3 regions of the Arthrobacter sp. Y3221087 genome follow, and region 3 is predicted to be linked to each of the others. Evidence: predicted binding sites of a transcription regulator. Region 3 holds the regulator's gene; each other region holds the start of a gene.
The links. Region 3 encodes LexA, which represses DNA repair genes until DNA is damaged. Its sites were predicted from a motif close to TCGAACANNTGTTCGA; they were not measured.

Region 1: AC5RUO_RS19695 (LexA family protein) is a predicted target of LexA. The motif match lies at 2,557-2,572, and genes of this name have one in related genera.
Region 2: AC5RUO_RS08095 (DUF6504 family protein) is a predicted target of LexA. The motif match lies at 2,573-2,588, and genes of this name have one in related genera.

The regions. Positions count from the first base shown of each region.
Region 1 is NZ_JBNHFE010000012.1:16,809-27,091, reverse strand. It holds gene AC5RUO_RS19705 (lipid kinase) at 1-782, shown strand, start outside; gene AC5RUO_RS19700 (Y-family DNA polymerase) at 789-2,087, opposite strand; gene AC5RUO_RS19695 (LexA family protein) at 2,112-2,543, opposite strand; gene AC5RUO_RS19690 (HAD family hydrolase) at 2,659-3,477, shown strand; gene AC5RUO_RS19685 (hypothetical protein) at 3,589-3,837, shown strand; gene AC5RUO_RS19680 (glycerophosphodiester phosphodiesterase family protein) at 3,884-4,696, shown strand; gene AC5RUO_RS19675 (hypothetical protein) at 4,715-5,170, opposite strand; gene AC5RUO_RS19670 (DUF6480 family protein) at 5,307-5,528, shown strand; gene AC5RUO_RS19665 (EAL domain-containing protein) at 5,594-6,658, opposite strand; gene AC5RUO_RS19660 (putative bifunctional diguanylate cyclase/phosphodiesterase) at 6,873-8,408, opposite strand; gene AC5RUO_RS19655 (sensor histidine kinase) at 8,430-10,100, opposite strand; gene AC5RUO_RS19650 (SpoIIAA family protein) at 10,183-10,283, shown strand, end outside.
Region 2 is NZ_JBNHFE010000001.1:1,684,000-1,694,282, reverse strand. It holds gene AC5RUO_RS08100 (DNA polymerase III subunit alpha) at 1-2,209, opposite strand, end outside; gene AC5RUO_RS08095 (DUF6504 family protein) at 2,206-2,544, opposite strand; gene AC5RUO_RS08090 (hypothetical protein) at 2,704-3,093, shown strand; gene AC5RUO_RS08085 (chorismate mutase) at 3,127-3,447, opposite strand; gene AC5RUO_RS08080 (VOC family protein) at 3,467-3,889, shown strand; gene AC5RUO_RS08075 (SOS response-associated peptidase) at 3,914-4,675, opposite strand; gene AC5RUO_RS08070 (mycoredoxin) at 4,806-5,063, shown strand; gene AC5RUO_RS08065 (lipoate--protein ligase family protein) at 5,098-5,871, opposite strand; gene AC5RUO_RS08060 (thioesterase family protein) at 6,038-6,841, opposite strand; gene AC5RUO_RS08055 (endonuclease/exonuclease/phosphatase family protein) at 7,018-7,695, shown strand; gene AC5RUO_RS08050 (NUDIX domain-containing protein) at 7,692-8,222, opposite strand; gene AC5RUO_RS08045 (DUF1918 domain-containing protein) at 8,273-8,464, opposite strand; gene AC5RUO_RS08040 (metallophosphoesterase family protein) at 8,539-9,045, shown strand; gene AC5RUO_RS08035 (glucose 1-dehydrogenase) at 9,134-10,027, shown strand; gene AC5RUO_RS08030 (DUF1810 domain-containing protein) at 10,031-10,283, opposite strand, start outside.
Region 3 is NZ_JBNHFE010000002.1:413,169-423,451, forward strand. It holds gene miaA (tRNA (adenosine(37)-N6)-dimethylallyltransferase MiaA) at 1-155, shown strand, start outside; gene dapF (diaminopimelate epimerase) at 229-1,173, shown strand; gene AC5RUO_RS11575 (class I SAM-dependent methyltransferase) at 1,154-1,768, opposite strand; gene hflX (GTPase HflX) at 2,218-3,798, shown strand; gene AC5RUO_RS11585 (ATP-dependent DNA helicase) at 3,791-5,848, shown strand; gene lexA (transcriptional repressor LexA) at 5,921-6,655, opposite strand; gene AC5RUO_RS11595 (LysM peptidoglycan-binding domain-containing protein) at 7,128-7,541, shown strand; gene AC5RUO_RS11600 (histidinol-phosphate transaminase) at 7,655-8,773, shown strand; gene hisB (imidazoleglycerol-phosphate dehydratase HisB) at 8,837-9,463, shown strand; gene hisH (imidazole glycerol phosphate synthase subunit HisH) at 9,460-10,224, shown strand; gene AC5RUO_RS11615 (hypothetical protein) at 10,225-10,283, shown strand, end outside.

The sequences.
Region 1 (10,283 bases), on a different contig from region 3:
CGGACGGGCATGACCTGGTGGTCGTGGGTGGCGGCGACGGGACGGTTTCCTACGCCGCCGGCCGGATTGCCGGTACAGAAGTGATCCTCGGAGTCCTTCCGCTGGGCACCGCCAACGACCTCGCCCGCACCCTGGAGATCCCGGACAACCTGGCGCCGGCGTGTGCCGCCGTCGCGGACGGGAAGGTGGTGGACATCGACCTCGGACGGGCAAACGGCCAGCCATTCCTCAACGTCGCCTCCGCCGGCCTGTCCGTCCGGGTCACTGAGGCACTCAGCCCCGGCCTGAAACGGCGCCTCGGGCCGCTGGCGTACGGCATTGCCACCCTTCGTGCATATGCCCGGCACGAGCCGTTCCGCGCCCGGCTTGAGTTCCCGGACGGGGACCACGAGCCATTGCAGCTCGAGGGCCTGCTCCAGGTGGCCGTCGGCAACGGCAGGCACTACGGCGGTGGCAACACGGTTTCTCCCACGGCCGGGATCGATGACCACATCCTCGACATCTACGCCATCCTGGCAGCACCGCTTCGGGAGCATGTGAAGATCGCACGGCAGCTCCGGGATGGAAGCTTCGTTGAGCATGACCGGGTGTACCACCTGACCAGCCGGTCCGTCCGGCTGGTCACAGAACCGCCGATGCCGGTGAACCTCGACGGCGAGATTGCGGCCGTCACCCCCGCCGACTTCACCATCCAGCGGAACGCGGTCCACGTCGTGGTGCCGCAGGCCAGCAAGGGCGCCATGTTCGACGGACCGCCCGCCCCGCCGGTGCTCCCGGCCTAAAAAGCCTCAGGCAGCCTTCACCAGCGGGAGCTCGTCCCAGTGCGTTGTGTACCGGGGGGACTGCATGCCGCGCTTGATGGACCAGTCCACGCCGCCTTTGATGCCGCCGTGGCCGAGCCCGATGGAGCCGCGCCCGAAGCGGCGGCTGACGTCCTCCAGGAGCGGGCCGATGCCGCGTTCTTCATGCCGGTTCTCGAAGGGCTCCAGGGGAGACTGGTTTCCGGTGGGGCGCAGGTCCGTGAGCATGAGTCCGGCCTTGGCGTACTTCAACCCGTCGCGGATGAGGGGCAGCAGGGCATGGGTGGCCTTGGTCAGCAGGAGCGGATCCGCCGTGGGCATGGGAAGGGACAGGCACACGGAAGGGTAGGCCTGTTCGTGCTGCCTGAACGGGGAAGTGGCCGCGAACGCCGTCAGGACTTTCGCCTGCAGGCCGTGCTTTGCGAGCCGGGCGCTCGCCTGCTGGCCATAGATGCTGAGCACCTGCCGCATGCCGTCAACGGTGGTGACCGGCGTGGAGAAGGAGCGGGAAAAGATGAGCTGGTCCCGGCCAAGGCGCTCCTCCTCCATGGGAATGCAGGGGATGCCACGCAGCTCCAGCACCGTTCGCATCAGCACCACCGAGAACTTGTCGCGGATGACTACAGGGTCCGCGCGGACCAGGTCCAGCACCGTGAAGATGCCCAGGACATTCAGGCGCTTGGTCAGCCGGGCCGCGATGCCCCACACCTCGTCCACGGGGAGCCGGCCCAGCACGGCCTCCCGAACCGGTGCCGGTACGGCCTCCCAGTGGCACACCCCGCCGAAGGAGGCGTTGTTCTTCGCCCACTTGTTGCACAGCTTGGCCAGCGTCTTGGTGGGTGCTATCCCCACGCAGACCGGGACACCCACGTTCCGCCGGACCGCGGCCTTCATGGTCCGGCCGAGCGCCAGCAGCTCTTCGGGCCGGCCCTTCACGCCCAGGAAGGCCTCGTCGATGCTGTAGACCTCCAGCCACGCCGAATGCCTGCCGAGAAGCTCCATGACCCGGGCGCTGATATCGCCGTACAGCTCGTAGTTGCTGGACTTCGCCACCAGGCCCCACTCCTTTGCCCGGGGCGCGAGCTTGAACCAGGGATCGCCGGTCTTGATTCCCAGCGCCTTCGCCTCCGCGGAGCGGGTTACCGCGCAGCCGTCGTTGTTTGACAGCACGATCAGCGGACGTCCTTCAAGCGAGGGATCGAATGCGCGCTCGGCCGAGGCGTAAAAGCAGTTCACGTCCACGTGGGCGATCTGCGGCATCTGCCGCATCAGGACCGGTTTGGGCATGGCCCTCCTTCCACAATCGGCAGGTCAAACATGGTGCAGGCACCTGGTGGCCACGCCCCACACGGTCAGCTCGGATAACGCGGGGACCCGGATGTCCGGGTACTTCGGGTTCTCCGCCTGCAGCACCACCCCCGTGGACGTGATGCGCAGCCGCTTGACCGTCAGCTCTCCATCCAGCACGGCGACCACCACCGAACCGTCCTTGGGCTCAAGGGCCCGGTTGACGATTAGTTCGTCGCCGTCGCTGATGCCGGCGCCCTCCATCGAGTCCCCGGTCACGCGCACCACGAACGTGCTGGTGATGTCCTTGATCAGGTGCGCGTTCAGGTCGATCCGGCCATCGAAGTAGTCCTGCGCGGGCGACGGGAAGCCGGCCGCAACGGCGACAGGAGAGATCAGGACCGACAGGTACGAGGCGCCCGCATGTATCACACGGGGACCAACTATAACGCCCACAACACACCCCTATTCGAAAATATGTTCGATTAGTTCAGTGTAGCGCCGCGGGCTGACAAGCGGACCTCCGGCTGCAGGAATCATCCCGCCGGCCGGCGCCACGTAGACTTGCAGGATGCGGTTGGTGGCAAGCGATATCGACGGAACGATCCTCGGGCACGACGGAAAAATCAGCGACCGCACCGTCCGCGCCTTCCACGCCTGCCGGGACGCCGGCGTCGAACTCGTCTTCGTGACCGGACGGCCGCCCCGCTGGCTGCATCCGCTCCAGGACCAGCTGGGCCATACCGGGACGGTCATCTGCTCCAACGGGGCGGTGGTCTGGGACCTCGAAACGGACAAGCTGGTTTCGGCCCGCACGCTTAGCATCGCCGCGGTGCTGGAAATCCGCCGCATCATCAAGGACCTCCGCCCGGCTGCACTGTTCGCCGCGGAAACGCTCACCGGCTTCCACCTCGAGCCCGGGTTCATCGAAAACGAGTCAAGCGAACTCCTGTCGCAGTTCACCCCGGCGCCGCTGCGGGAAACCCTGGTTGACGATGACAGCGTGGTGAAGTTCCTCGCCATCGTCCGGGACGGCACTCCGGACGAGTTCCTTGCCGAGGTGCGCCCCGCCGTCGAACACCTCGCCGCCGCCACGCACTCCTCGCCGGGCGTGCCCATGCTGGAACTGTCCCTGCCCGGCGTGAACAAGGCCGTCACCCTGGCCGAGTACGCACGGGCGCTGGGCATTGACGCCTCCGACGTGGTGGCCTTCGGTGACATGCCCAACGACATCGAGATGCTCCGCTGGGCGGGCCACGGCTATGCCATGGCCAGCGGCCACCCAGAGGCGATCGCCGCGGCAGGGCAGCGGGCACCGCATTTTGACGACGACGGCGTGGCCCAGGTTTTGGAGGTGCGGCTTGCTTCGCTGGGTGCGCCGCGTTCGTGATTTCCGCGCCCGCCGCTGTTTTCTCAGCTGGCGCTCACCTCGCGTTCACCTTTGCTCCGTAGCGTGAACCCCGGAGAGCAAGCTCCTCTCCTGCAGGCTGAAGGGGTAGGGATGGCACGGAATACCAAGCGGGACATCGCCGATGCACCATTGCGCAGGGCAACGCCTGCGCCGCACTGGAAGAAGCTGCGGCAGGGCGACCGTGTCCGGGTCCTGCTGACCCCCGGGTTCGAAGCCGGAGGCGTGGTGGACGCGGTCACGCCGGACAACACCGTGGTGTGGATCAATCTCGACGGCGGCCGCGGCCGCACGCTGCTGCACTGCGGCGACGGCGTCGAGATCCTGCCGCACGAAGACTGACCCGGGCGTCCGCCAGCGGCCCGGCCTGCTCCGGTACGCTCACTTTGTGACCCTGCCGTTCTTCGCCAACCCGGATGCCGCCGGCAACCAGCTGCCCATCGCCATGGCCCACCGTGGCTTCTCCCTTGAAGGGCTGGAGAACACAAGGGCCGCCTTCCGGGCAGCCGTCGACCTCGGCTACCGCTACCTGGAAACGGATGTCCACACCACGTCCGACGGCGTGCTGCTCCTCTTCCACGATGACACGCTGGACCGGGTGACGGACGGCCGGGGCAGGGTTTCGGAGTTGACGGCCGGCGAAGTTGCCAGGGTGCGCATCGGTGGCCGCGAGCCCGTCCCGACGTTTGACGGACTGGTCCCGGAACTGCCGGGCATCCGGTTCAACCTGGACGTCAAGGACTGGGGCTCAGTCACCAGCACCGCGGCCGCCATTGAGCGCCACCGGGTGCATGACCGGGTGCTGGTCACCAGCTTTTCGGACCGGCGGCGGCGGGCGGTGCTGAAGCGGCTCAGCCGCCCGGTTGCGGCCTCGGCCGGGGTTGCGTCGATCGCCCTATTCACTTTCCTGGGGCCGGTGGTGCCGGGGCCTGCGTTCCGGTGGTTGATGCGCCGGGTCCTGTCCGGCGTCCACGCACTGCAGGTTCCGGCGCGCCGCGGCCGCATTGAAGTTGTCACCCCCGGATTTGTCCGCCGGGCGCACGGCCTTGGCCTGGCGGTACACGTCTGGACCATCAACGAACCCGCCGAGATGCGCCGCCTGCTGGACCTGGGTGTGGACGGCCTGGTCACCGACCGCGCCGACCTGCTCAGGGAGGTGCTTACGGAAAGAGGCGGGTGGCCGCCGGGGCCACCCGCCTGATCCCATGTTCGGCCGGTGCTAGCCCCGGCCCGTGCTGGTGGACGGGTCCTGGTCGCCTTCCGTCGGGTCGGCGCGCAGCTCGTCCGGGTTGCTGTCCGGCAGTCCCCCCGCAACGCCGCTGGGGCCGCCGCCTCCTGCCGCCCCCGCTCCACCCGGGGCGGCTGCACTGCCTGTCAGCCCGTCGTCGCCCGTTCCACGGCCGGCTTCAGCACGGTCATTGTTCGTTTCGTCAATATCCCCGCCAAAGGGGTTCTCGGAGACCGGACCGGGCGCCGGCCCGGTCTTCAAGCCCGGTGCCTTCTCCTTTTCAGCCTCCATGGCGTTGGACCCCTCGCTGATGGAGGAGTGGACCTCCACGTCGTCATTGGGGTCCGTGGGGTCGGGAACGTTCATCTTTTCGGTGGGCTTTGATGTACCCGCCAGGTCCTCCATGGCGTTCTCCGCTGCCTTGCCGATGCTGTCGCCGATTCCCATCTCTGTTCCTCCTGACATCGTGTGTGCCGGACGCCCCAGCGGCCGCCCAGCCCTACCCCTCCAGAATTATCAGCATGCTTACAATTAGTCCAGAGCTGGGGCGAAGAACCACGGCCGGGAAGGAAGGACACGCACCATGAGCAGCTACCATCCGGAAAATGATCCGGCCAATCCTGACCAGCCGGGCAAGGGCAACCATGGCACCGAGGCAGCCCGAGGCAGGGATTCGGCGGGCTCAGCGAACCCGGATCCCGCCGAAGGCAATGTCACGGGCCTGGAGCCGGGCGGGGGAGTACCGCCCGGTGAGACGCCCCCGGCCGAGGACCAGATGAGCGGCGACCAGGGCCACGACGAATAGGGCGCACAACAAAACAGTGGACCGGCCGCACTCATGCCGGCCGGTCCACTGTCTGAAGATTCACCTCAGGAGGCGTCTTTTCCCTGTGAATTGGGCGTGGCCTGTTCGGGCCCCACAAGCTGCCGGTTCAGGCCGTCCGCGTCCAGCCGGGTGTTCCAGGAACCCCAGTCTTTCGGCCGGACCGACGGGCGTCCCAGCAGGTAGCCCTGGCCGGCGTCGATCCCCAGTTCTGTCAGGACCTTCAATTCCCCCACCGTTTCGATGCCCTCCGCTACGAGGGTGGTGCCGATCTGCTGGCCGAAATCCACCAGGCAGGCGGTCAGCGCGCGCTGCAGGCCGTCATTGTCCACGTCCCCGATCACATCGCGCCCCACCTTGAGGAAGTCAGGGCGCAGGTGCACCATGCGGCTCAGGGCGCCGGCGCCGGAGTGGGTGTCGTCGACAGCGATCCGCAGGCCTTGGTCACGCAGCGGGTTGATGGCGGCGATGAACTGCGCATACTCCTCATCCGGAATGGTCTCTGTGAGCTCGAGGACAATCCGGTTGACGGGAAGATCAATGTGCTCGAACAGTTCCGGCAGCCGCGGGTCCAGGCAGGACGTGGGGGAGATGTTCAGGGACACGAACAGGTGCGGCGGAAGGTCCCTGGCGGCCGCTGCGGCCGAGCCGAGCGCCGAGAACTCCAGGTTGGCGCCCAGGCCCACAGCGGCGGCCTCCGCGAACCACAGTTCGGCCGCGGCGCCGTCGTCACTGACGAAGCGCGATAGCGCCTCCACGCCCACCACATTTTTGTCGCTGAGCCCATAGATCGGCTGGAAGGCCGTCATCAGCATCTGGTTCTCAAGCAGCGCGCTGATCCGCGACATGCTGCGGATGGCATCGATCTGCTCGGCGAGTTTGGGCGGGATGGCGGCGGGAGTGAGGCGCATTTCCCGTGCGGTTTCCAGCGTTTCCACGGTATTGGCATCGCTGCGCCGCGTTTCAAGAAGGTATTCCAGCAGGGCCCGCTCGGGCACTCCCGGATTCTCGTCGAGGCTGTTGCTAAGGCGCTGCCGGACGGCCGCGCCGGACGGATCTGTCTCCGCCAGTACCGCGGCAATAATTCCCCATGCCTGTACACGAACCGACATTAGCTACGCCCCCAGTTGACGAAGTAATGACCCAGTGGCCCAATTTATTTTCAATTTCTAAACGCCTTTAATTCCGGTGCTTCTGTGAATCCCCAGCTCAAGCGGCAAGGAAAACCAGACACCGCAGGATGATCGTATATCGGCAGCACCAAAAAACGCAGTGGTTTGCGGGAGTTTTAGGACTAATTCGGGTACCCTGCGGTAACTTCCGGTGCTAGGGATTGGCGCCTTCGGGCTGGTCGGCCAGGAGCAGCGGGATCTGGTCGGGCGGCACCGGCCTGCTGAAGTAGTAGCCCTGCGCGCTCAGGCAGCCCAGCCCCCGCAGGATCTCGGCCTGCTCCGCGGTTTCCACGCCCTCCCAGACAGCCTCCAGCCCGCACGCGCGGACCAGCTGCAGGACGGCTGCCACCAGCGCGGGCTGGCTCGGATCCGTGCCCAGGCCTGTGATCAGCGAACGGTCAACCTTCACGCGGTCCACCGGGAGCCGGCGCAGGTAGCTGATGGAGGAGTAACCGGTGCCGAAGTCATCGATTTCGATTCCCACCCCCAGGCCGCGCAGCCCGCCCAGCGAATAACGGTCCAGTTCGTTGCCCTTGACGATTGCCACCTCCGTCAGTTCCAGAACAACCTGCTGGGGCCGCACCCCCGTTTCCTTCAGCACATTCCGGACGTCCTCGATGAACTGCAAGCTCTGCAGGTCTGTAGCGGAAATGTTGATGCGGATGGAGAACCGGTTATCCACCAGCGAAGCTGCAACCCACGACCGGAGCTGGTGCACTGCCGTCCGGAGCACCCAAAGGCCAAGCTCGGAGATCAGCCCGGCTTCCTCGGCCAGCGGTACGAACTCATCCGGCATGATGAACCCGCGGGTGGGATGGTTCCAGCGGACCAGCGCCTCCACTCCCTCCACCCGCCCCGTGGCGAGCTCCACCACAGGCTGGTAGTGCAGCGTCAGTCCGTCGCTCTTGATTGCGGCGCGCAGGTCCTCCACAAGCTGGCTGCGGAGCCTGCGCATCAGCAGCAAGGCAGGCTCAAAGTGGTGCAGCCGGTTCTGCCCCTCCGCCTTGGAGGCATACATGGCGACGTCGGCCTCCATCAGCATGTCCTCGGGGGTCTGTCCCTCGCCGCCCGCGCTCAGGCCGATGCTGGCGCCGCAGCGCACGCTCCTGCCGGGCAGTTGGATGGGCTCCTTGAGGGCCGCGAGGATCCGGTGGCCCACCACCGTGGCCTGGTCCGGGGTGGCGGAGGGCATCACGATGGCGAACTCGTCCCCGCCCAGCCGCGCCACGACGTCGTCGGCGCGCACCGCGCCCCGGAGCCGTTCCCCAACGGTGATGAGGACCTGGTCGCCCGCCGTGTGGCCCATGCTGTCATTGATGGATTTGAAAGCGTCGAGGTCCATGAGGAGGAGCACCGGGCCCTCCCCGGGAGGTGTCCCCGACTCCAGTGCCGCCTCCAGCGCGTGGATCAGGGCAGAACGGTTGGCCAGGCCGGTGAGCGGGTCCTGCATGGCCATCTTCTGCATCTCAAGGTGTGCCTCGTGCAGGAGCTGTGTCCTCACCTGGACCCGCTGCTCAAGCTCTTCGTAGATGATCTGCAGGTCTTCAGCCAGCAGGTTGGTGCCAGTAATGATGGCGTCCAGCTCGTCCCGGGCGGGCGACACCTCGATCCGGGAGCTGAGGTCTCCCGATGCAAGCCGGACAATGCCTTCCAGCAGCTGGGAGAGCCGGGGATCGTTTTCGGCGAACATCAGGTTCCCTCCTTCCCCCGCTCAGTTGGCCCGGGACCGGTCGGCATCCAGGGGGAGGCTGACGGTGACGGTGGTACCGGCGCCCAAAGTGGACGCCACGTCTATTTTCCCCCCATGCCGGGCCACGATGTCCTTGGTGATGGCCAGCCCCAGGCCTGTCCCCGGGATCGCCCCGGACATGGCGTTGGACGCACGGTAGAACCGGGTGAACACGTGGTCGATTTCGTCGCTGGAGATGCCGATGCCGGTATCCGCCACGCTGACCGTTGCCCAGCGGGTTCCGTCCTCGGCGGCGTGCGACTCGCTGCCCACCTCGATCCGTCCGCCGCTGGGGGTGAACTTGATGGCGTTGGACACCAGGTTGGTGAAAACCTGCTGCAGCTGCACCTCGTCGGCCAGGATCTCCGGGTCCTCCGGCACCGGGTCCACCTCGATGGTCACGTTCTGCAGCTTGGCCAGCGGCCGCAGTGCCGCCGCCACCAGGTCAAGGGTCTGCCCCAGGCGCACGGGGGTGAAATGCATCAGGCTGTCATCCAGGCCATTGCGGGAAACGCTCAGCATGTCCTCGATCAGTGACCGGAGCCGCTCCGTGTTCCGCACCACGATGTCAAGCATCTGGTGGACCTCGGGGGAAACGGGTTGCTCGGTGCTTTCCTGGATCATGTCCAGGTACGCCATGATCGATGTCAGCGGCGTGCGCAGCTCATGGTTCACGGTAGCCAGGAAGTCCGTCTTGGCCTTGTCCAGCTGCTGGAGCTGCTTGACCACTTGCTGCTGGCTGCTGATCAGGTGGCTCTGGATCAGCCCGTAGGCAGCGTTGCCTGCCACATGCTGGATCAGGCCAAGCTCCGCCCGGGACCACTGGCGTGGCCGGTCACGCATGACAATCCAGATGATCCCGAGCGAGGAACTTCCTTCGCCGATGGGCACCGCGAGGGTGGAGAGCGTGCTGTAGATGCCCGACGCCGTTCCCCCACCTTCGCCTGTCCGCCGCCCGTCGCCAGTTGGTTCGTCCGTTTCGGGTCCGTACGAGGACATGGTTTCCGCGCCGGCCCACAGGAGGTCCGCCGTCCGGTGCGCCTCTTCGCCGTCCGGCAGGGCACCGTCAGGCAGCGGCTGCAGCCCAGGAGCGTCCCAGGCGGCGGTGATGCGTGGAACCCGCTCGTCCTCGAAAGTGGCCAGCAGGACATGGTCGGCTTTGAAAGTCCGGCCGAAGCCTGCCACCACGTGGTTCGCGATCTCCTGGGGATCGTTGGTGGCGCGGACAGCCGCGGATACCAGCCGGAGCTGTTCGCGCAGTGCCTCGGCCCGCTGCCTGGACGCGCTCCGCCTGGCTACCAGGTCGATCAGGGCCGAAGTCCGGTGGACCAGCTCCCGCGGGGCGGGCGGCTTGGTAATGCAGTCGTGGATACCGGAGGGGCGGGCGGAGGTTTCGGCGGGATTGTCCAGGTCCACCATCAGCAGGACGGGAGCTTCGGCGTCAATGGCAGGAAGCAGCGACGCGTCGGCGACGATGACTGTCGGTTTGCTGTCCTCCAAAAGTGCTGCCAGCCCCGGTGCGTCCGCCGCTGAAGCCACGCAAAAGCCCGCCTCCTGCAGTGCGGAAGCGTTCCGCGCGAGCCGTACAGCGTCGGGGTCTGCCACCACGGCGGTGCGTGGCACGCGCAAGTCACCCGGCGTATCAGCCGCCACAATGACCCCTTCCCTCCCAGTTGAGTACATTGTAGGGGGATGCGGGACTCGTGGCTCCAGAAAAACCATGTGGAGGGACAAAGTGACGGACCAGCCGGAAGGATCCACCAAGGGAGACCTGAGCCTGGATGAGGACGGGATCCTTCAATTGCGGTGGCCGCGCGGCGCCTCAATCAGCGAGGC
Region 2 (10,283 bases), on a different contig from region 3:
CGCCGTGGGTTTCCGCCAGCACCGGTTTCAGGTCAGGGTGGGGGTAGACCTCCGGGGCAAACCCGTGCCGGTGTTCAAGGAAGGGCCGCACCATATCCGACTTCATGGGCCCGGGCCGGAACAGCGAAATATCGATGATGAGGTCGTTGAATTCACGCGGGGCCATCTTGCCGATCAGCTCGCGCTGGCCCGGTGATTCGATCTGGAAGCAGCCTAAAGTGTGCGTGCTGCGGATCAGTTCGTAGGTGGGCTCATCATCGAGCGGCACGGCGTTGAGGTCGATGTGGCCGTTGTCAGCAATATAGGCCGGCCCCGAACCATCCGCCCCGGCAGGGTGCCGGCCGGCAGCAACAACTTCATTCTTTGAAGGATGGATCCGGATGATTTCCCGGACCGCGAATGCCATGGCGCTTTGCATCCGCACACCCAGGACGTCGAGCTTCAGCATGCCCATGGGGTCCATGTCGTGCTTGTCGAACTGGCTCATGGGCAGCCCCAGTCCGCTGGGCTGTACCGGGGTGCGGTCCAGGAGCGTGGCGTCGCCGAGGATCACCCCACAGGGATGCATGGAGATGTGGCGTGGCAGCCGGTCAAGGCGTTCGGTCAGGTCCACCAGCAGATCGAGCTGTTGGTTGCCGTCGACATCGCGCTGCTCAACCCTTCCGGCAAGCTCCTTGAGTTCGGGCTTTTCCTGCAGCGCTTCACGGAACTTGCGGGCTGAGAAGCGCCACAGCTGCTTGGCGATCTCCCCCACTTCGCCGTCATCCATGCCGAGTGCCATACCGGCATCGCGTACCGCTCCCCTGGCCCGGTAACCGTTCTGCATGCTCATCAGCGTGACCCGCTCGGCACCGAACCGCTCGAAGATCCGCCGGTAGACGTTGTGGCGCTCGGCACTTTCGACGTCGATGTCGATGTCCGGCAGGGTTGCCCGGTCCTGGGAGAGGAAACGCTCGAAGATCAGGTCATGCTGGAGGGGGTTCACGTGGCTGACATCGATGAGGTAGTTCACAAGGCTGGAAGCGCCGGATCCGCGGGCCGCAGCCCGGACGCCCATGTCCTGGATCATCCGGGAAACCTCTGCCACTGTCAGGAAGTAGGAGGAAAAACCGAGGTTCCGGATGATGCCCAGTTCATGCTCAAGCCGGGACACCATGGTGCTTTCCGCCGCCCCGCTGATGCCTGGAAACCGCCTGCCGATCCCTGCATTGCAACGCTCCACCAGCTCCTGGTGCGGGTCCTGGCTGATTCCCAGCACGGCTGTCTCCGGCACAACAGGCTGCTTCCACCCCATGTCGGCAGCGGGATCAATCCGGCACAGGTTGGCGAGCGCCTCGGTCTGCGTCATCAGCTGCTTAAGGTCAGCGGCACCGTAACCTGCGGCGGCGATGATTTCCTTGCCGAGCAGGAGCATCTGGTCAGCAGACTTTAGCCAGCCCTGGCCGGTGGGTTGAAGCAGCGGTTCGGTGGCGAGCTCCGGAAGCGATTTCAGGGTCCTTGCCGAATCAAGAACGTCAGCTGTGGGTGCGCCGTCCGCAGCACAGTACCGGACTGCGTTGGTCAGGATCGCCGGTACGTGGTGTTCCTCGGCAAGCCGGAGCATGCGGACTGCGTGGGCAGTGCTCAATGGTGACCCCGGGGCGCTGAGCTGGGAGACAATCTCTGCCACCACCGTCCCGCCTGGCATGGCATCCAGCCATTGCTTAAAAAGGGTACGCGGGCGGAGATAGCGCCGGCCTCCCATTGCCCGGCCAACATCCGAATCAGGGCCGATCAGGACAGTCAGTACCGGCTTGAGGGTCTGGGGATCAAGCGTCCGGGAGGCAAGTTCGGCACGAGTCACGGCAACCGGCACCGCTCCCCCGGCTTTTCCCGTTGTCCGTGCGTGGGCATCGGAGATCAGGCGGCACAAGGCCCGATAGCCGGCACCGTTGTTGTGCCCGCGGGCAAGGACAACCACCCTGCCTGCCACCTGGGTACGGTGGTCGCCGTCGTCGTCAAGGACCGCAAGGTCAACTCCCACGATGGGATCCAAACCGGCAGCCATGCAGGCCTTAAGGTGCTTGATGGTTCCATACAGGCCGTCGCGGTCCGTGCAGGCAAGGGCGGTGGCGCCGTCCGCGGCGGCAGCCTGTGCCAGTTCATCCGGCCAGGAAACCCCATAGTGGGCGCTGAATGCGGTGGAGACGTGAAGGTGCGTGAAGCTCATGCTGTTCTGGGCCGGAGGGCATCATGGATCCGCACGAGCCGCCAGCGGCCACTGCGGATATGGCGGGAAAGGTCAAGGGTCAGTGGTTCACCGTGCGCCGTGCTTCCGGCGGCTCCCCCCGGGGACGGCAATACCTGCACCCGCCAGATTTCATGGTCCACCACCCCGGGACCGCTCCCCAAAGGCGCCCTGCTGTCTTCCGCCCACCACTGCCGGCGCTCATACCAGCGCAGTGGTTCGGCACAGACATCGTAGGACCTGCCGGCCCAGACAAGGCTTACAGGCTGGCCCTCAGGAGAGCACAGGACATCAACGGATTCGCTGAACATGCCCATGGCGCCTCCCGGAATAACCTAACCCTATTCGAATATGTGTTCGAACAGTTCAAGTCTACGCCCGGTTCAGCCCAATGCATAGAAAGGGGCCGCAGGGCTTCTCCGCCGTTACCGGACAAGGGGGTGGACGGAGCGGAAAGCAGGGAGCAGGATGGAGCCATGGAAACCCAAGACGCACTCCTCAAGCAGGCAAGCCTCAAGGCACAGGACTCCACCCTCGTGGCCACCTTCGACATCGACGGCACCATTCCAGGGTCCGGCGCATATGTCGTGGGACTGGTCGGGGCCACCCCGGATTATTCGTCGCAACGGCGGCTGTGCATTGAGTTCATGAACGGGCAGGCCATTGCCTTCTACTCGTTCAACCGCGAACAGGGCATTGAGGAGAACTACGACCTGTCAGGTGTATCGCACTCCGAAAACACCATTACCGGGCAGTTTCCCAAGGCAGCCATCAACGGGCTGGGGCAGGGGCATGTCATCTCCGCCTTCAGTGAGGCGGACGGCCGGGAATTCCAGTCCGGCGTCCCGGTAGAGGAAGCCCTGTAAGGCTTCCTCTTTTTTCTTGCCCTGGCGCGGGGTTCAGCTGGATTCTTTGTGGACCCGCATCTCGAGTTCAATGAAGCCCGAGATCATGGCCCGGTACGTGGATTCCACGATGTCCGGGTCAATGTCCTTCTTCTCAGCGGCCGAACGGACGTGTTCGATAATCCGTTCCACGCGGTCGGGCGCACGGACCTCCGCGTCGTCGCCCTTCAGGGTGCCGGCGATGCGAATCAGCCGTTCGCGGCGGGCGATGAGGGTGACGATCTGTTCATCCACCTCATCCACAGCAACCCGGACGGCAGCGAGCTGTTCTTTGTCGGCCAAAGCGTCCCGATCGTTTCCTTGAATAGTTGCCATCGTCTGACAGTATCGAAGCATGCAGCCAAGAGTCGACTTCATTTCACTGGGCGTCCGCAGCGTTCCAGCGTCCAGGGCGTTCTACGTGGATGGCCTGGGCTGGCCGGTCCACAAGGAGGTTGCCGGGGACGTGGTGTTCATCCAGGTCAACCATGGCCTGGTGCTTTCACTCTGGGACGCGGGGCAGATGCAGGCGGAAGCAGGCGTCAGCGCCCCGGGGCCGGTCCCCTGCATCACCCTCAGCCAAAACCTGGCGAGCGTTGAGGAGGTGGACCAGGTAATGGCGGAGGCGGCGGCCGCGGGTGCCGCCATTGTGGCCGAGCCGGTCACCCAGCCGTGGGGCGGCTATACAGGGTACTTCGCGGACCCGGACGGTTTCCGCTGGGAAGTGGCGTACAACCCCACCTGGGCCGTGGACGACGACGGTTCAGTCACCGTCTAAGTCAACGCCGCCGGGGCGGGACTCCTAGAACAGCGCCTCCACGGGCCTGATCAGTTCCGGACCGTTGTTGCGCACGTTGCCCACTTCCTTGCCCACCGACTCCACGCGCCAGTCCGCAGCAACGTCCTTGACGCCGGACCGCACGAGGTCCACCAGGCCGGCGGCATCATCAGCTTCCGGGTCCAGCCAGGCCTGCATGGTGGCCTTGGCCATGGGCAGCGGAACCCGGTCATGCAGGGCAGTGAGCTTCCCGAACACTGTCGATTCTGATCCCGGGGGCGGTGTGTCCGTTGTCAGGATGGAGGTGGAAAGCATCCACTGCCCGGGCTCGCCGGCCGGCACGGAGGGGTCCCTCCACCATTCGTAGAGGCCGGCAAAGACCAGGCCCCCGTTTTCCCCGGGATGCACGTAGTAGGGCTGCTTGGTCTTCCCCGGGCCCTGCTTCCATTCGTAGTAACCGTCCGCCGGGACTGCACAGCGCCGCGACTGGACAGCCTTACGGAACGCCGGCTTCTCCAGCACGGATTCGCTTCTGGCATTGATCATCCGGGAACCGATGCCCGGATCCTTCGCCCAGGAAGGGACGAGCCCCCAACGGGCCACATGCAGCTGCCGGACCTGCCTGCGCTCCGGCCCGTCATCCACCAGCCGTCCCAGGACGATGGGGACGTCGTCAGTGGGTGCCACATTCCACGACGGCGGAATGCTCACCTCGTCCTCCAGCTCGGCGTCGAATTCCGCCAGGAGGTCCCCCACAGCACGTGCCATTACATAGCGTCCACACATGGCTCCAGCATGCCATCGGCGACATCTGCTGTCATCCGGCCGTCCGGGAAGCCGCGGGCGCACGGGAATAGGGGGAGGCACGCTACCGTTGACAGGAACGGAACCTTACATCGACACAGAGGAGACCCCTGTGGATTTCACTCCCGAATCCGGCACCATCACCATGTTCTCCACCACCTGGTGCGGCTACTGCAACCGGCTGAAGAAGCAGCTGGATGCGCAGGGCATCGGCTACACGGAGATCAACATCGAGGAAGTGGATGGCACCGCCGAACTCGTGGAGCAGCTGAACGGCGGCAACCGCACCGTTCCCACCGTCCTGTTCCCGGACGGTTCGGCAGCGACCAACCCGTCAGCAGCCGAGGTCAAGGCGCGCCTGGCGGCATAAGCACGGCCGGCCGCACACACTTTCGCGATGCGGGTCATGCCCCCAGGCTGCTGAAGGAAGCAGACTCCAGGGCGGCATGGCCCGCATACGTTTGCAGCAGCGCGTCCTCCACGGCCTGGACGGTGGCACCGGGCACCAGGTCTTCGACGGCGCCCGCAGTGGCAGGATCCCATTCAAGCCCCAGGGCGGCGTAGCTGTCCGTCAGGACTTTCCGGATCGGGGCGGAGTTTTCCACCACGATGACGGAGCTGAACAGCCAGCCGCCCGCCACGACCCGCTGGGCCGTGCCCACGAGCTTGATCCGGTGTGAGGAATCGTCCGGGTGTGTTCCGTGGACGCTGAACTCGCCCGGGCAGTACTCCCCCGGTATTTCCCCCACGGCGGCGTGGACGCCGACCACCTGCAGTGCCTGGGCGAACAACTCCCCGAAGTACCCGAAGCGGGTTTTGGAGCCGGCGATCGCATCCGCGTCCGGCTCGATGTGGTCCACCACCAGGGTCCCCTGGTGATAGGCAGCGGCGCGTCCGCCGGCCCTGCGGACCAGCGGTTCAAAGCCGTTGTCACGGCAGGCACGGGCCGCTGCTTCAAACCCCGGCAGGCGGGTGTCCCGCTGTCCGAACGCCACGGTGGGGGCGGGACGGTAGAGCCGAAGGGTGGGGCCGAGCTGTCCCGACCTGGCCTTTGCCAGGAGCTCCAGCCCGAATTCCAGGTCCCGCCCCGCTCCCAGCGAAACTTCCTGCCGCACCACAGTCAGCGTGCGCGTTTCCTGAACGGGGTGGTGCATGGTGCCGGGCTCCCTTATGGTCATCTCGCAGTTCCTTGTTGAACTGCCGGCGGACAGGCCAACCCTAGGTTACGCCGTCGCCTTCCACATCATTCACAGCCCGCGGCGGCCCCCCCCCACACACACACAGGCCCGACAGCAATCCGGGCAGCAATCCGGCCACCACCAAGTCCCACGGATCAGCAGCCGGTCAGGTTCGGCGCAGTGTCAAAATCTGTTCGGCCCGCCCGAACGGGCCCTGCCGGTCATGCAGGACGGTGGATGTCAGGCCGATCCCGTCCCGGCCGAAGGACACCGCGTTGTCCAGCCCCAGCCACTCCCCTTCGGGCCGCCGGTACATGTGAATCTGCAGGTCCAGGTTGGGGAAGGCGTAGCTGTCCTTGCCGGGCGGCACCCGGGCGGCGATCCCGTTGGCGGTGTCCACCAGGCCCATCAAGCGGGCCAGATCGGTGCTGTCCTCCCGGTCCGTTAGCGGGTGGTCGGTGCGGAGCCACACCTTGCCGGCGCCCGGCCGGTGCCCTTCCGCAACCCGCATCTCGAGGGACCGGATGTAGCCGCCGGGCCAGACAGCCGAACCGTCGTAGGGCTTGCAGTCGTCCGGGCCCGGAATGGCCGCATCCTCGACGGCGGCGACGGCACCAGTGTCGCTGGTGATCATCCGCCAGGCGGTTGCCCGGATTGCTGTCCGGCCCGCAGCCACCAACTCTGCCTGCAGCAGTTCGATGGTCTTCCCTGGCCTCAGCGTGGAGGTCTCGATCTGGAATTCCCCGCCCGGGATCAGTCCCAGGATCTCGTAGCTGAGCCGGGCCATCCGCATGTCCGCCCGCGGCTGGTGGCGTTCAAGGGCTTCGGCCAGGAGACCGGAGGCGGGCGCCATGTGTTGTTCGTGGGCGTTCCAAGCCCCCTGCGCATGGATGGTGGAGCGGAAGTGGCCGCCGCCCAGGACCTGGTAGTAGGCGTTGCCTTCAGCAAGCTCTTGGAACTCTTCAGTCAACGCTGGCCTTTCGCAGAGAACTTCAGTGAATTGCCACTAACTCTAACCGCTCGCTCGGGAACGGCAGCAGCGGTCCGGCGCGAAATGCTGGGCCAGCGAAATGTTTGAGACTGGATGATGCCAGCGGACTAGACTCAGGAACTGGTCCTGTCAGCGACCTCGAAAAGAGGTATTCCATGCGCGTCATCAGCTACAACCTCCGCAAACACAAGGCCAGCGGCGAGCTTCTTGCCCTGGCCAGGAACCATGACGTCGATGCCCTCTGCCTCCAGGAGGTGGATGCGACCGACCTCCCCGAAACCCTGGGGCCGCTGCATCTGGCGCATGTCACCAAGGGAAACCGCCTGGGCCTCGCCGTCTACTACCGCACCAGCCGCTTCACCGCACTGGACACCCAATCCTTCGCCCTGAAGAAGTCGATGCATGACAGGGTCCTGGCTCCGGCGCACGAACGGCTGATTGGGGTGCGCGTGATGGACAACGACACCCAGCATGAACTGGTGATCGGCTCGTTCCACGCGGCGCCGCTGACCGCCTCCAATTCGCTCCGGCGCAAGCAGATCCACGCTGCCCATGCCGAACTGCTCAGCATGGGAAAAGGCCTGATGACGCTGATGGTGGGCGATTTCAACTACCCGTTCTTCACCAAGAACCTGGACATCCACATGAAGAACTCCGGGTATGCCCTCTCCCTCAGCAACCGGCGCACCTACACCAGGTACAAGGTATTCAAGGGCCACTTCGACTTTGCCACGTCCCTGGGCCTGGACATCCAGAATGTAGAGACGCTGCCGCGCGGCAACTCCGACCACCTGCCCATCCTGGTCACGGCGGAATACGGTCCGGACTACTAGGAAGCGCCGCCGGGATACGGGCCGGCGGCAGCAAGCCGCCGCCTCAGGTCCGGCCAGGCGGCAGCGAAGCCGGGGTGCAGTTCCTTCCGCTCCACCTCATCAAGGGGGACCCACAGCAGTTCGATGCTCTCGGGATCGCTGATGACCGGGTCGAACGGCTCCCGCACCAGCACCACCACCGTGGTGTAGGACCAGTAGCCCAGGTCCAGGAGGGAAGTGAACAGCACGTCCACACCCTCCGGCGGAACCGCTGCCTCCTCCTGGGCTTCCCGCAGCGCGCCGGCCACGGGCTCCTCGCCCTGGTGGAGCGCTCCACCCGGTAACCCCCACGTTCCGCCGTTATGGCTCCAGACCGCGCGGTGCTGCAGCAGCACCCCCCTGGGCGGATCGAACGCCAGAACGCCGGCCGCACCGAAACGCCCCCAAAAGCGTCCGCGGTCCCCCTCCACCCAGGCGTCGCCCGGATCCCGGGGACCGGTGCGGAGGGGCGGGGTGGCGGACGCTGCGGAAGCCAGAGAATGATCCATCAGCCCAGTCTGACAGGTACATCATGCCCGGGCCCAGCACAGGCCGGGACTCAGTTGCCGTGCGGGCGTTCGACGGCGAAATCACCGCCGGGATACATGATGGTTTCGTGCCCGTCATCAAAGCGGACCAGGTAAGGCGGGGTTCCGTCCTGTCCCCGCACTTCCAGGATCACCCCGTGGCGGTCCGTGGATCCAACATGCCGGCCGTGGACGATAATGCGGTCGCCCTGCGCTGCCTCCATGGCAATCACCTCCCAGCCCCCAGATTACGACTCTCGCGGGAACCGGAACAGGCCCCGCGTGGCAGGATTTCCCTATGCCGCTGAACATCGTCCTGGTTGCCGATACCCACATCCCCAAGCGGGCCAGAGACCTGCCCGCCCCGGTGTGGGCCGCCGTCGAAAGCGCAGACGTGGTCTTCCACGCCGGTGACTGGGTGCAGGCCGGGGTCCTGGATAAATTCCAGGAACGCAGCCGGTCCCTGGTGGGCGTCTACGGGAACAATGATGGGCCGGACCTGCGCGCCCGCCTCCCTGAAACCGCGCACATCACCCTGGACGGCATCCGTTTTGCCATGGTCCATGAGACCGGGCAAGCCAAGGGCCGGGAGCTGCGGTGCGAGGCGCTCTATCCGGACACGGACGTCCTGGTCTTCGGGCACAGCCACATCCCCTGGGACACCACGTCCCCGGCTGGCCTGCGGCTGCTCAACCCCGGCTCACCCACGGACCGCCGGCGCCAGCCCGCCTGCACGTACATGACGGCAAAGGTCGACGGCGGCCGGCTGGCGGAGGTGCGCCTGGTGGAGGTGGCGCGGGAGTAGTTCCGGGTTGGCAGGTGGCCGCCGGTTGCCTAGGCTGGGACGGTAAGCATACTTAGCTTCTTGGAATCCACCCAGCAGGAGGACCGCCATGACAGACCAGTACACTTTCCGGAATCCGGTCACCGCCTACGAGCACATTTCCCCGCCAGAGCAGCACCAGCCAGAGCCCGGGCTGGACGCGGAGCTGATGCCCAAAGCGGACCTGGGGGAGGAAACCTACCGCGGAACGGGGCGGCTGGAAGGCCGGAAGGCAATCGTCACCGGTGCGGATTCGGGCATCGGTGCCGCCGCGGCCATCGCGTTCGCCAGGGAGGGGGCCGACGTCGTCATGTCCTATCTGCCGCAGGAGGAGGAGGACGCTGCCAGGATTGCGGGCATTATCGAAGCCGCGGGACGCAAAGCCGTGAAGGTTCCCGGGGACCTCAAGGACCCTTCTGTGTGCCGGGACGTGGTGGATACCGCCGTGGCCGTCCTGGGCGGTGTGGACATCCTGGTCAACAACGCCGGAAAGCAGGTGGCCCAGGAGGACCTCACGGACATCACGGACGAGCAGTTCGACCACACCCTGAAGACCAATGTCTACGCCATGTTCTGGCTGACCAAGGCAGCCCTTCCGCACATGCCCGCGGGGTCCACCATCATCAACACCACCTCGGTGCAGGCCTACAACCCCTCCCCGACGCTGGTGGACTACGCCACCACCAAGGCCAGCATCAACAACTTCACCAAAGGCCTGGCCCAGCAGCTCGCTCCCAAGGGGATCCGTGTCAATGCCGTTGCGCCGGGACCCATCTGGACTCCGTTGCAGGTCAGCAGCGGCCAGCCCAAGGAGGACCTGCCGGAGTTCGGGCAGTCCACTCCCTTGGGCCGCGCCGGCCAGCCCGCAGAACTCGCGCCGGCCTACGTTTTCCTGGCCTCGCCCGAGTCCAGTTTCGTGCTGGGCGAGACGCTGAACGTCAACGGCGGCAGCCCCACCCCATAGTTCTTATGCCTGGTCCTGCCCGGCGAGCAGCTCATCGGTGGCTTCGTCGGGCTGGCCGTCGAAGAACTGTGCAAGAACGGTCTTGAGCACAGTTTCGCCGGGCGCCGCGCGGAGGAACAGCGTCATGGACGACTGCAGCTTGCGGGCGTCAATGCCGCCCAGAATATCCTCGGCCGTGCGCCCGGCGTGGTTGGTCAGCGCCTGTGCGCACTCCAGCAGGCGCGGGCCCAGCACGTCGTGCTCGAGGTATCCCCGG
Region 3 (10,283 bases):
AAGCGACCGTCGCAGAGGCAGCGGAAAGCACCATCGTGGCCACCCGCCAGTTCGCCCGCCGCCAGCTCACCTGGTTCGGGGCGGACCCCCGGATCAGCTGGCTGGACTGGCAGGACCCGCAACTGGTGGAGCGTGCCGCCGACCTCTGCCGCTGACGGGTTCCCGCCGGCGCTTCAGTGCCGGCAGCCGGTTTCGGGCCTGCCGCAGCCGGCCGGTAACCTTGGAAGCATGGACGCAACCCTCGCAGAGACCACCGGCCCCGCCTTCCGCACGCTGGGCGGGCTGCGCTTTTCGAAGGGGCATGGTACGGGCAACGATTTTGTCCTGGTGGCCGATCCCGAGGGTGCGCGCACCATCACCGCGGTCCAAGTGGCCGGCCTGTGCGACCGGCACCGCGGCATCGGCGGAGACGGCCTGATCCGCGCGGTTCCCTCCCGCCTGCTCCCCGAAGGCCGCGACCTGCTGGCCACGGTCCCTGAGGCCGAATGGTTCATGGACTACCGGAACGCCGACGGCTCCCTGTCCGAGATGTGCGGCAACGGTGTCCGTGTCTTCGTCCACTTTCTCCGGGCCGAAGGCCTGATTGACCTTCCCGACGGCGGTGCGCTGACCATCGGCACCCGCGGCGGGGCCAAGACCGTGGTCCGTACGGGGGATGAGTACGCCGTGGACATGGGCCCCTGGGAGTTCATCTTCCCCGGTGAAGCCACAGCGAAAGCCATGGATTCGCTGGTCACCGCGGACGGGCTGGAGGTCCCGCGGCCCGCGCTGTCCGTCAGCATGGGCAACCCGCACACCGTTGTGGCCCTCGCAGAACTCTCCGAACTCGCGGGGACCCGGCTCTTCACGGCACCCACCGTCGAACCCGTTCCTGCCAACGGCACCAACGTGGAGTTCGTTGTCCCGGCTGAACCGCTCGTCCACGACGGCGTTGGTTCAGTCACCATGCGCGTCCACGAGCGGGGTGTCGGCGAGACCCAGTCTTGCGGAACGGGAGCCTGTGCTGCCGCCGTCGCCATCCGCCACTGGGCCGGCGCAGAGGCTCCGGACACCTGGCGGGTCCACGTGCCAGGCGGGGTAGTAGGCGTGAAATTCTTCGCCGGACCGGCCGGCCACGAGCATGTGGAACTTAGCGGCCCGGCCGTCATCGTGGCTACCGGGACGCTTTCCTGACTTTCAGGATGCGGAAGGACTTGGACGTGGACTCGCGGGTCACGCTGAAGGAATCGTCCAGCTCCCCGGCGAGCCAGCGCTGGAGGGAATCCGAGCCCAGGTTCTTCTGAACCACCAGCCACGCAGATCCACCGGGCGCGAGCCGCGGCAGCCACAGTTTCAGCAGCGAGTGAAGCTCGTCCTTGCCGATCCTGATAGGCGGATTCGACCAAATCGTGTCAAACCTCAGGTCCGGATCAACTGCCTCGGGCGTGCTGGCCACAACGTTCGCCAGCCCGAGAGCGGCAGCATTTTCATTGGTCAGCGTGATGCAGCGTTCGTTCACGTCCACGGCGTACACATGTGCGTGCGGGGCACGCAGCGCCATGGTGAGCGCGATGGGTCCCCAGCCGCAGCCGATGTCCAGCAGATTGCCGGTGGGCGCGGGCGCCGGAACCTCAGCCAGGAGGACCGCCGTCCCCTTATCGATGCCGTCAGGGCTGAAGATGCCGCTGGAAGTCTGCAGCCTGCGTGTTTCGCCGGCGAGCTCTACTGTGAGGGGCTTTCTGGTGAAGGGGCCGGCGGGGGATGCGCTGAAATAGTGTGCGGACTCCATAACTGGCCAGAGTAGTTCCCCTTGCGGCGTAAAGGGAAACTGCGGACGCGGGGCCTCTGCTAGGGTGGAGGGCATGTTCCTGATCTTCGAGTAGCCGGTACGGGCACCGCCCGTCCCGCAGTCCGTCCTCCAGCGACGGCCAGTCCCACGGCGACGCAGGTTTTCATCACCTTCCGCTTGTGCACCGGACCAGACCCAACATGTCTGTTCCGGCAGCCGGACAATACTCGAAAGTCAGCATCCGCTGGTCTTTTCGCCGATTCTCCGGCACGTTCCCGTTCCGCCGCCTTCCGTGATGCGGCACCCGCGCCCGCGGCCGCCTTCCGGCGCGCCGGCGCCCAACATCCCAGGAGAACTGCATGACCGCAGGCCGTCAGCCCAGCGCGAATACTTCCCCACAGACCAGCAATCGGCACTATTCTGGAACTGCCGAATCTTCAAAGGAGACCATGACCAGCCAGCCCAACACCGGATCCGAACCAGCCGCCCAGGACATGAGCCCTGCGGAAATCCAGGCTGTGATCGACCGGATTCTCTCCAAGGACGTACCGGCCAGGAATCTCAGCACGCCCCGCGGAGAAGAACGCGGCAACGGCAAGCCCGTGCTGGGTGCGGCACAGGCCATCTCCCGCCTGGACGAAGAGCACACCACGTTCGACGGCGACCAGCAGGACCTTGAGGAACGCCGCGCCCTCCGGCGCACCGCCGGCCTCTCCACGGAACTGGAAGACGTCACCGAAGTCGAATACCGCCAGCTGCGCCTGGAGCGCGTGGTCCTGGCCGGGCTTTGGTCCGAGGGAACCCTTGCCGACGCCGAAAACTCGCTCCGCGAGCTCGCGGCACTTGCCGAGACAGCCGGTTCAGAGGTGCTGGACGGCCTGGTGCAGCGCCGGGACAAGCCGGATCCCGGCACGTTCCTGGGCTCCGGAAAGGCCCAGGAACTCAAGGACATCGTGATGTCCACCGGCGCGGATACCGTGATCGTCGACGCCGAACTTGCCCCGTCCCAGCGGCGCGGGCTTGAAGACATCGTCAAGGTCAAGGTCATCGACCGCACTGCCCTGATCCTGGACATCTTCGCCCAGCACGCCAAGAGCCGGGAAGGCAAGGCGCAGGTTGAGCTCGCGCAGCTCGAGTACCTGCTTCCCCGCCTCCGCGGCTGGGGTGAGTCGATGTCCCGCCAGGCCGGTGGCCAGGTGGGCGGCGCGGCCGCCGGCATGGGCTCCCGCGGCCCCGGTGAGACGAAGATCGAACTGGACCGCCGGCGGATCCGCACCCGCATGGCCAAGCTGCGGCGCGAAATCGCCGCGATGAAGCCGGCCCGCGAAACCAAGCGCGCCAACCGCCGTCGTAATGCCGTTCCCTCCGTGGCCATCGCCGGTTACACCAACGCCGGGAAGTCTTCCCTGCTGAACCGCCTGACGGACGCGGGCGTGCTGGTCGAAAACGCCCTGTTCGCCACGCTGGACCCCACGGTGCGCAAGGCCGAAACGGCGGACGGTCTGGGGTACACCTTGGCGGATACGGTCGGTTTTGTCCGGTCCCTGCCCACCCAACTGGTGGAGGCCTTCCGTTCCACGCTGGAGGAAGTGGCTGACGCCGACCTCATCCTGCACGTAGTGGATGCCTCGCACCCGGATCCCGAAGGCCAGATTGCTGCCGTCCGCAAGGTCTTCAGCGAGGTGGATGCGCGCAAGATCCCGGAGATCATCGTGCTGAACAAGGCCGACGCAGCGGACCCCTTCGTGGTGGAGCGGCTTAAGCAGCGCGAGCCGCGCCACGTGGTGGTTTCGGCGCGTACCGGTGAGGGGATCGCGGAACTGCTCCGCGTAATCAGCGAATCCATCCCGCGGCCCAGCGTCAAGATGGAACTGCTCCTTCCCTACAACCGCGGCGACCTGCTCAGCAAACTGCACGACTCCGACGCTGAAATCATCAGCCTTGACCACGTCGAGGCAGGTACCCGGGCCGTCGTCATGGTCCGGGAAGGCCTGGCGGCCGAACTGGAACCCTTCGCCGCGAATGACTGACCTCGTGGCCGGCGAAGCCACGGACACGGCCGGCGGGCAGTTCGTCATCGAGCTGCTCGACCGGGCCGTTGCCGCCATGGGCGGGCAGAGCCGCACCGGGCAGCACGAAATGGCCAGGCAGGTGGCGCGCGCCATCGAAACGGGGAACCACCTGCTGGTTCAGGCGGGAACCGGCACCGGCAAGTCCCTCGCGTACCTGGTTCCGCTGATTGCCCACGCCCTCGAAAGCAACAAGCCTGCCCTGGTTTCGACCGCCACGCTGGCATTGCAGACGCAGATCGTGGGCCGGGACCTGCCCCGCCTCCTTAAGGCGATCACTCCTGCCCTGGACCGGCCGGTGAAGGTGGCACTGGTCAAGGGCCGTTCCAACTACGTCTGCCGGCACAAGCTCGAAGGGGGGTTCCCGTCGGAGGAGCCCGCAGAGGGGCAGCTGTTTTCGCTGGGGGAGGACAACAGTGTTCCGCATTTTGCCGCAACGGTCGGCGGTCCCGCGTCGCAGCTTGGCAAGGAGGTGGTGCGGCTGCGCGAGTGGGCGGAGAAGACCGCCACCGGCGACCGTGACGAACTCCTTCCCGGTGTGACCGACCGCGCCTGGCGGCAGGTCTCGGTGACCTCGATGGAATGCCTGGGTTCACAGAAGTGCCCCCTGGCTGCGGAATGCTTCAGCGAGCTGGCACGCCAGGATGCGGCGGAGGCCGACGTCGTGGTCACCAACCACGCCATGCTGGCTGTCAGCGCCTTCGAAGGCCTGGCCGTCCTGCCAGAGTATGACGTTGTGGTGGTGGACGAGGCCCACGAGCTGCAGGACCGGGTCACGGGAGCCGTCACCGGCCAGCTCTCCGTTGCCATGGTCCACGCCGCCGCCGCCAGCGCTCGGAAACACACGGCCATCACCGTGGACGCCCTCAACGCCGCCGCCGCCAACCTGGAAATGGCCCTCGCGGGCGCGCCGAACGGGCTGCTGCCCAACGGCCTGAACGACGAACAGCTGGACTGCATCGACCAGCTGCGTGAGGCCTGCCGCGCGGCGCTGTCCGATTCCAAGGGGGACAGCAGCACGACGCCCGACGGCGGGAGGCAGCTTGCCCGGTCCCGCCTGATGCTCATCCTGGAATTGTGCGAGCGGCTGCTTGCGGCCCGGGACAACAGGGAAGTGGTGTGGTTCTCGCGTGCCAGTTCCTTCGACCCCGGCCAGGGGTATTCGCAGCCTGACGAGTCCGCGCCCGTGCTGGTCAACATCGCGCCGCTGTCCGTGGCAGGCCGGTTGCGGGAGGGCCTCTTTGCCGATCACACCGTGATCCTGACATCCGCCACCCTGGCCATCGGATCAGCGTTCGAGCCCGCCGCCGGGGGTCTCGGCCTGGTGGGAGACGGCGCCCCCAGCTGGACCGGCGTGGACGTGGGCTCGCCCTTCGACTACCCGAAACAGGGCATCCTGTATGTTGCCGGCCACCTGCCCAAACCGGGCCGTGGCGCGTCGCCGGAATCGCTGGCCGAACTGGAGGCGCTCATCCGCGCATCCGGCGGCGGGGCGCTCTGCTTGTTCTCCTCACGGCGCGCCGCCGAGGAAGCAGCTGAGGCGCTTCGCCCCAAGCTCGGTGTGACAGTCCTTTGCCAGGGCGATTCCACCATGACGGCCCTGGTCAAGCAATTCGCGGACGAACCGGACACCTGCCTGTTCGGAACCATGTCCCTGTGGCAGGGAGTAGACGTCCCGGGCGGATCGTGCCGGCTGGTGGTCATTGACCGCATCCCGTTCCCGCGGCCTGATGATCCGCTCATGACGGCGCGGTCCCGTGCGGTGGCGCAGGCAGGCGGCAACGGGTTCATGTCGGTGTCCGCAACCCATGCCGCCATCCGGCTGGCCCAGGGGGCAGGCCGCCTGATCCGGTCCACCGGCGACAAGGGAGTGGTGGCGGTGCTGGATTCACGCCTTGCCACCGAGCGCTACGCCGGATTCCTGCGGGGGGCGCTGCCCCCGTTCTGGGCCACAACGGACCGGAAGACAGCGGTAGCAGCCCTTGAGCGGCTGGCCGCGGAGGCCAACTGACAGACGGCACCCGCCCGTGTACCGGGAAGGTGCCGTCTTTTTCGAACTATGGAGTTGTTGGTCCTGCTCTCCCTAGAGCGAGCGCAGGACCGAGACCACTTTGCCCATGATGGTGGCGTGGTCGCCAAGAATCGGTTCGTACTGGGTGTTCTGCGGGAGCAGCCAGGTATGGCCGTCACGCTGGCGGAAGGTCTTTACCGTGGCCTCATCGTCCAGGAGCGCCGCCACGATATCGCCGTTGGCGGCATCCGCCTGGCGCCGCACCACCACCCAGTCACCGTCGCAGATGGCGGCGTCCACCATGGAATCGCCCGCCACCCGAAGCATGAACAGCTCGCCCTGTCCCACCAGCTGGCGGGGGAGCGGCATGACGTCCTCCACCAGTTGGTCGGCCAGGATGGGACCGCCGGCGGCGATCCGGCCGACCAGTGGCACCATGGCGGTGTCCACTGCGGTGGGCAGCTCCGTTACTGTGGCAGCCGCATCCTGGGGCAGTGAAACCGAAGGACCGCCGGTCTTTGCGGGTCCGCCATCCAGCGTGAGAGGCGTGAGTACCTCCATGGCCCGGGGCCGCTTCGGATCCCGCCGGAGGTAGCCCAGCTTCTCCAGCTGGGAGAGCTGGTGGGTGACACTGGACAGGCTGGCAAGGCCAACGGTGTCGCCAATTTCGCGCATCGAGGGCGGGTAGCCGTTCTCGTTGACCGAGCGCTGGATGGTTTCCAGAATTTTCTTCTGCCGCGGCGTGAGCCCCTTCGCGGCCCTTTTCGGCTGCGAGGCTGTCCTGCCCCCGGTGGCTGCTGCTGCCATATTCGCCAATGCCTTTCGGTTGCCACCGGGCTTTCCAAGGCTCCGGACTGGGTGACTTGCCCTTTTGTCAGACCCTGCTGATCAGCTTCAAGGGTGGTTGTTTCCTGTTTCAAAGCTAGGCCAGCCACTTTGCTTTTTCAAACATTTGTTCTAGCGAGTCTCGACATTATTCGTTGATAGGTGCTAAAACTGGAGAAGGCAAAAGTTCGAATATGTGTTCTAGTCAAGTGCTCGCTATTCGAAAGACGTTCGAATACTGGAGCCGAAATGTCAGTGGTGCCGGGCAGGCTGGAGCCTGTACAGCAGCGAGGCGCCAGTCTCCGCCCCCAGGCGGTGAACGCACTAAGGCGGTGAACGCACCAAGGCGGTGGACGAATACAGGTAGTAAACGCAGTACAGGCAGTACCGGCACTACATGCAACACAGCACGGTTTTTCCCAGGCAGCACAGGACGGTCCAGGAGGGCTCAGACATGTCAGCTATATCCGCTTCGCAGGCAAACGCTCCGCAGGCCCCTGCCCGGCAGGCTTTGCAGCACGCCACGCCCGGTACCCCGGGGGGCCCGGCGCCCCTGCCTCCCCTTCGCCTGACCCGGCGGGGGAAGATCGTCCTGATCGGTATCCCGCTCGTGCTGCTGGCGGCCCTGCTGCTGTCCCTGGCAGGGTTCTTTAACTCGCCGGCCAAGGCCTCCGACACTGCTGAAGACCTCACGGTGACTCCCACGGTGACCGTTACAGTCCAGTCCGGACAGTCGTTGTGGTCCATCGCTGGAACTGTCGCCCCCGACCGTGATGCCCGGGATGTGGTTGCTGACATCGTCCAGCTGAACAACCTCCCTGCAGGGGCGGTCTTGCCCGGTCAGCAGTTGTACGTCCCCACCAGCTGAGGCAGCGTCCGCCCCAACATGCGCCGGGTGCGGCCTTGCCGCAGGCCGCACGCCCGGCGCGAACACCGGCTGTCACATTTTCCGGTCTCCGTGACGGCCACTAAACTGTTCAGGTGAGTGACCAGCTAGAGCGTCTGAACCGGCTTCCCCTCCGCAGCAACCTCCGCGGGCTGACCCCCTACGGGGCGCCCCAGCTGGATGTCCCCATCCTCCTGAACGTCAACGAAAACTCGCACGGCGTTCCGGCCGACGTGCGGGCTGCCATCACCGCAGCCGTTGCCGAGGCCGCCACCAGCCTCAACCGGTATCCGGACCGGGAGTTCACCGAGCTCCGCCGGGCGCTGGCAGAGTACCTGGGCCACGGACTGGACGAGTCCAACCTGTGGGCCGCCAACGGTTCCAATGAAGTGCTCCAGCAGATCCTCCAGGCTTTTGGCGGTCCCGGCCGCACAGCGCTTGGCTTCCCGCCCACGTATTCCATGTATCCGCTGCTGGCCAGCGGAACGGATACCGAATACATCAAGGGCGAACGCGCCGGCGATTACGGGCTGAGCGCCGAATCCGCGGCCCGCCAGGTGAAGGACCTCCAGCCCAACATCGTCTTCCTCTGCTCACCCAACAACCCCACCGGCACCGGTCTCGGGCTGGATGTGGTGGAAGCCGTCTACGAGGCCGGAGCAGCAAGCGAAACCATCGTCATTGTGGACGAGGCCTACCACGAGTTCGCCCACGACGGCACCCCCAGCGCATTGACCCTCCTGCCCGGACGGGAGCGGCTGATCGTTTCCCGCACCATGAGCAAGGCGTTTGCCCTCGCGGGTGCACGCCTCGGCTACATGGCGGCAGCCCCCGAAGTCACGGATGCCCTGCGCCTGGTCCGCCTGCCTTACCACCTGTCCGCCGTCACGCAGGCAACAGCCCTGGCGGCCCTGCAGCACCGCGAAGCCCTCATGGCCGACGTCGAAGACATCAAGAAGCAGCGCGACCGCATCGTCACCGAACTGACGCGGCTGGGACTCAAGCCCGCAGCCTCGGACTCCAACTTCGTCTTCTTCGGCGGCCTGGAGAACCCCCGCCAGGTCTGGCAGGAACTGCTGGACGCGGGCGTGCTGATCCGCGACGTCGGGATCCCCGGCCACCTCCGCGTCACGGCAGGAACTGAGACCGAAACCACAGCATTCCTCACCGCCCTGGAAAGCATCCTTGCCAGCCAGGCTGCGCTTCCCGCCTAGACTTGAAGTACCGGCGCTGGACGCCGTGCCAAACTCCTTCTCCCGCAAAAAGGACACCTGACCATGAGTTCCACCGGATCGAACACGGCCGCGGCCCGGACCGCGCGCATGGAGCGCGCCACCAGTGAGTCGTCCGTGCTCGTGGAGATAAACCTCGACGGTACCGGCGTCTCGGACATCGACACGTCCGTGCCCTTCTACGACCACATGCTCACGGCGCTCTGCAAGCACTCGCTCATCGACATGACGGTCAAGGCCACCGGGGACATCCACATCGACGTCCACCACACCGTGGAAGACGTGGCCATCACGTTCGGTGAGGTGCTGCGCACCGCGCTGGGGAACAAGGCGGGGATCCGCCGGTTCGGCGAAGCCACCGTTCCCCTTGACGAGGCACTGGCCCACGCCGTCGTGGACGTGTCAGGCCGGCCCTACCTTGTGCACGGCGGCGAGCCCGCGGGCCAGGAGTACCACCTGATCGGCGGCCACTTCACTGGCTCCCTGACCCGCCACGTCTTCGAGGCGATCACCCTGCACGCCGGCATCTGCCTGCACATGAACGTCATCGCCGGCCGCGACCCGCACCACATCGTGGAGGCCCAGTTCAAGGCGTTTGCGCGCGCCCTGCGCGCAGCCGTGGAACCGGACCCCCGGGTGGAAGGCATCCCCTCCACCAAGGGTGCCCTGTGAGCGGCCAGGTCCTGAAGGACGGCGCAATTATCGATCCGTCCGCCAGCCGGAAGCTGCCTTCCCCCGAAGGAAAGCCCACCGTCACGGTGCTGGACTACGGTTCGGGGAACGTCCGTTCGGCCGTGCGTGCTTTGGAACGGGCCGGCGCCGAGGTAGTGCTCAGCGCCAAGCCCGAGGACGTCCTGAACGCCGACGGCCTGGTGGTCCCGGGCGTCGGCGCCTTCGAAACCGTCATGCGCGAACTGAAGGCCGTCGACGGCATCCGCCTCATCGGACGGCGGGTTGCCGGGGGCAGGCCCGTCCTCGGTATCTGCGTCGGCCTCCAGGTGCTCTTCGAGGCCGGCGTGGAACACGGCACGGAGGCAGAAGGCATTGGGGAGTGGCCCGGCAAGGTGGAACTCCTGCCCGCCGATGTGGTGCCGCACATGGGCTGGAACACCGTCAAGGTACCGGAAGGCTCAAAGCTCTTTGCCGGCGTCGAGAACGAACGCTTCTACTTCGTGCATTCCTACGGGGTGCAGGAATGGAACTTCGACGTCATCCAGCCGCGCATGGCGCCGCCCCTGGTTACCTGGTCCGAGCATGGTGCCCCGTTCATCGCCGCCGTCGAAAACGGCCCGCTCTGCGCCACGCAGTTCCACCCCGAGAAGTCGGGGGATGCCGGCGCGCGCCTGCTGCGGAACTGGGTGGAGGCCCTGCACCGGCCCGCGGCCCAGCCTGCCTCCGGCAGCCAGTCGGACCCGGCCGGCGGTCCCGCCTAGATGTGGTCCATTGTCCTGATGGGGCTGGCCGGCCTGCTGGTAGGGGGAGCCCTGTCCTT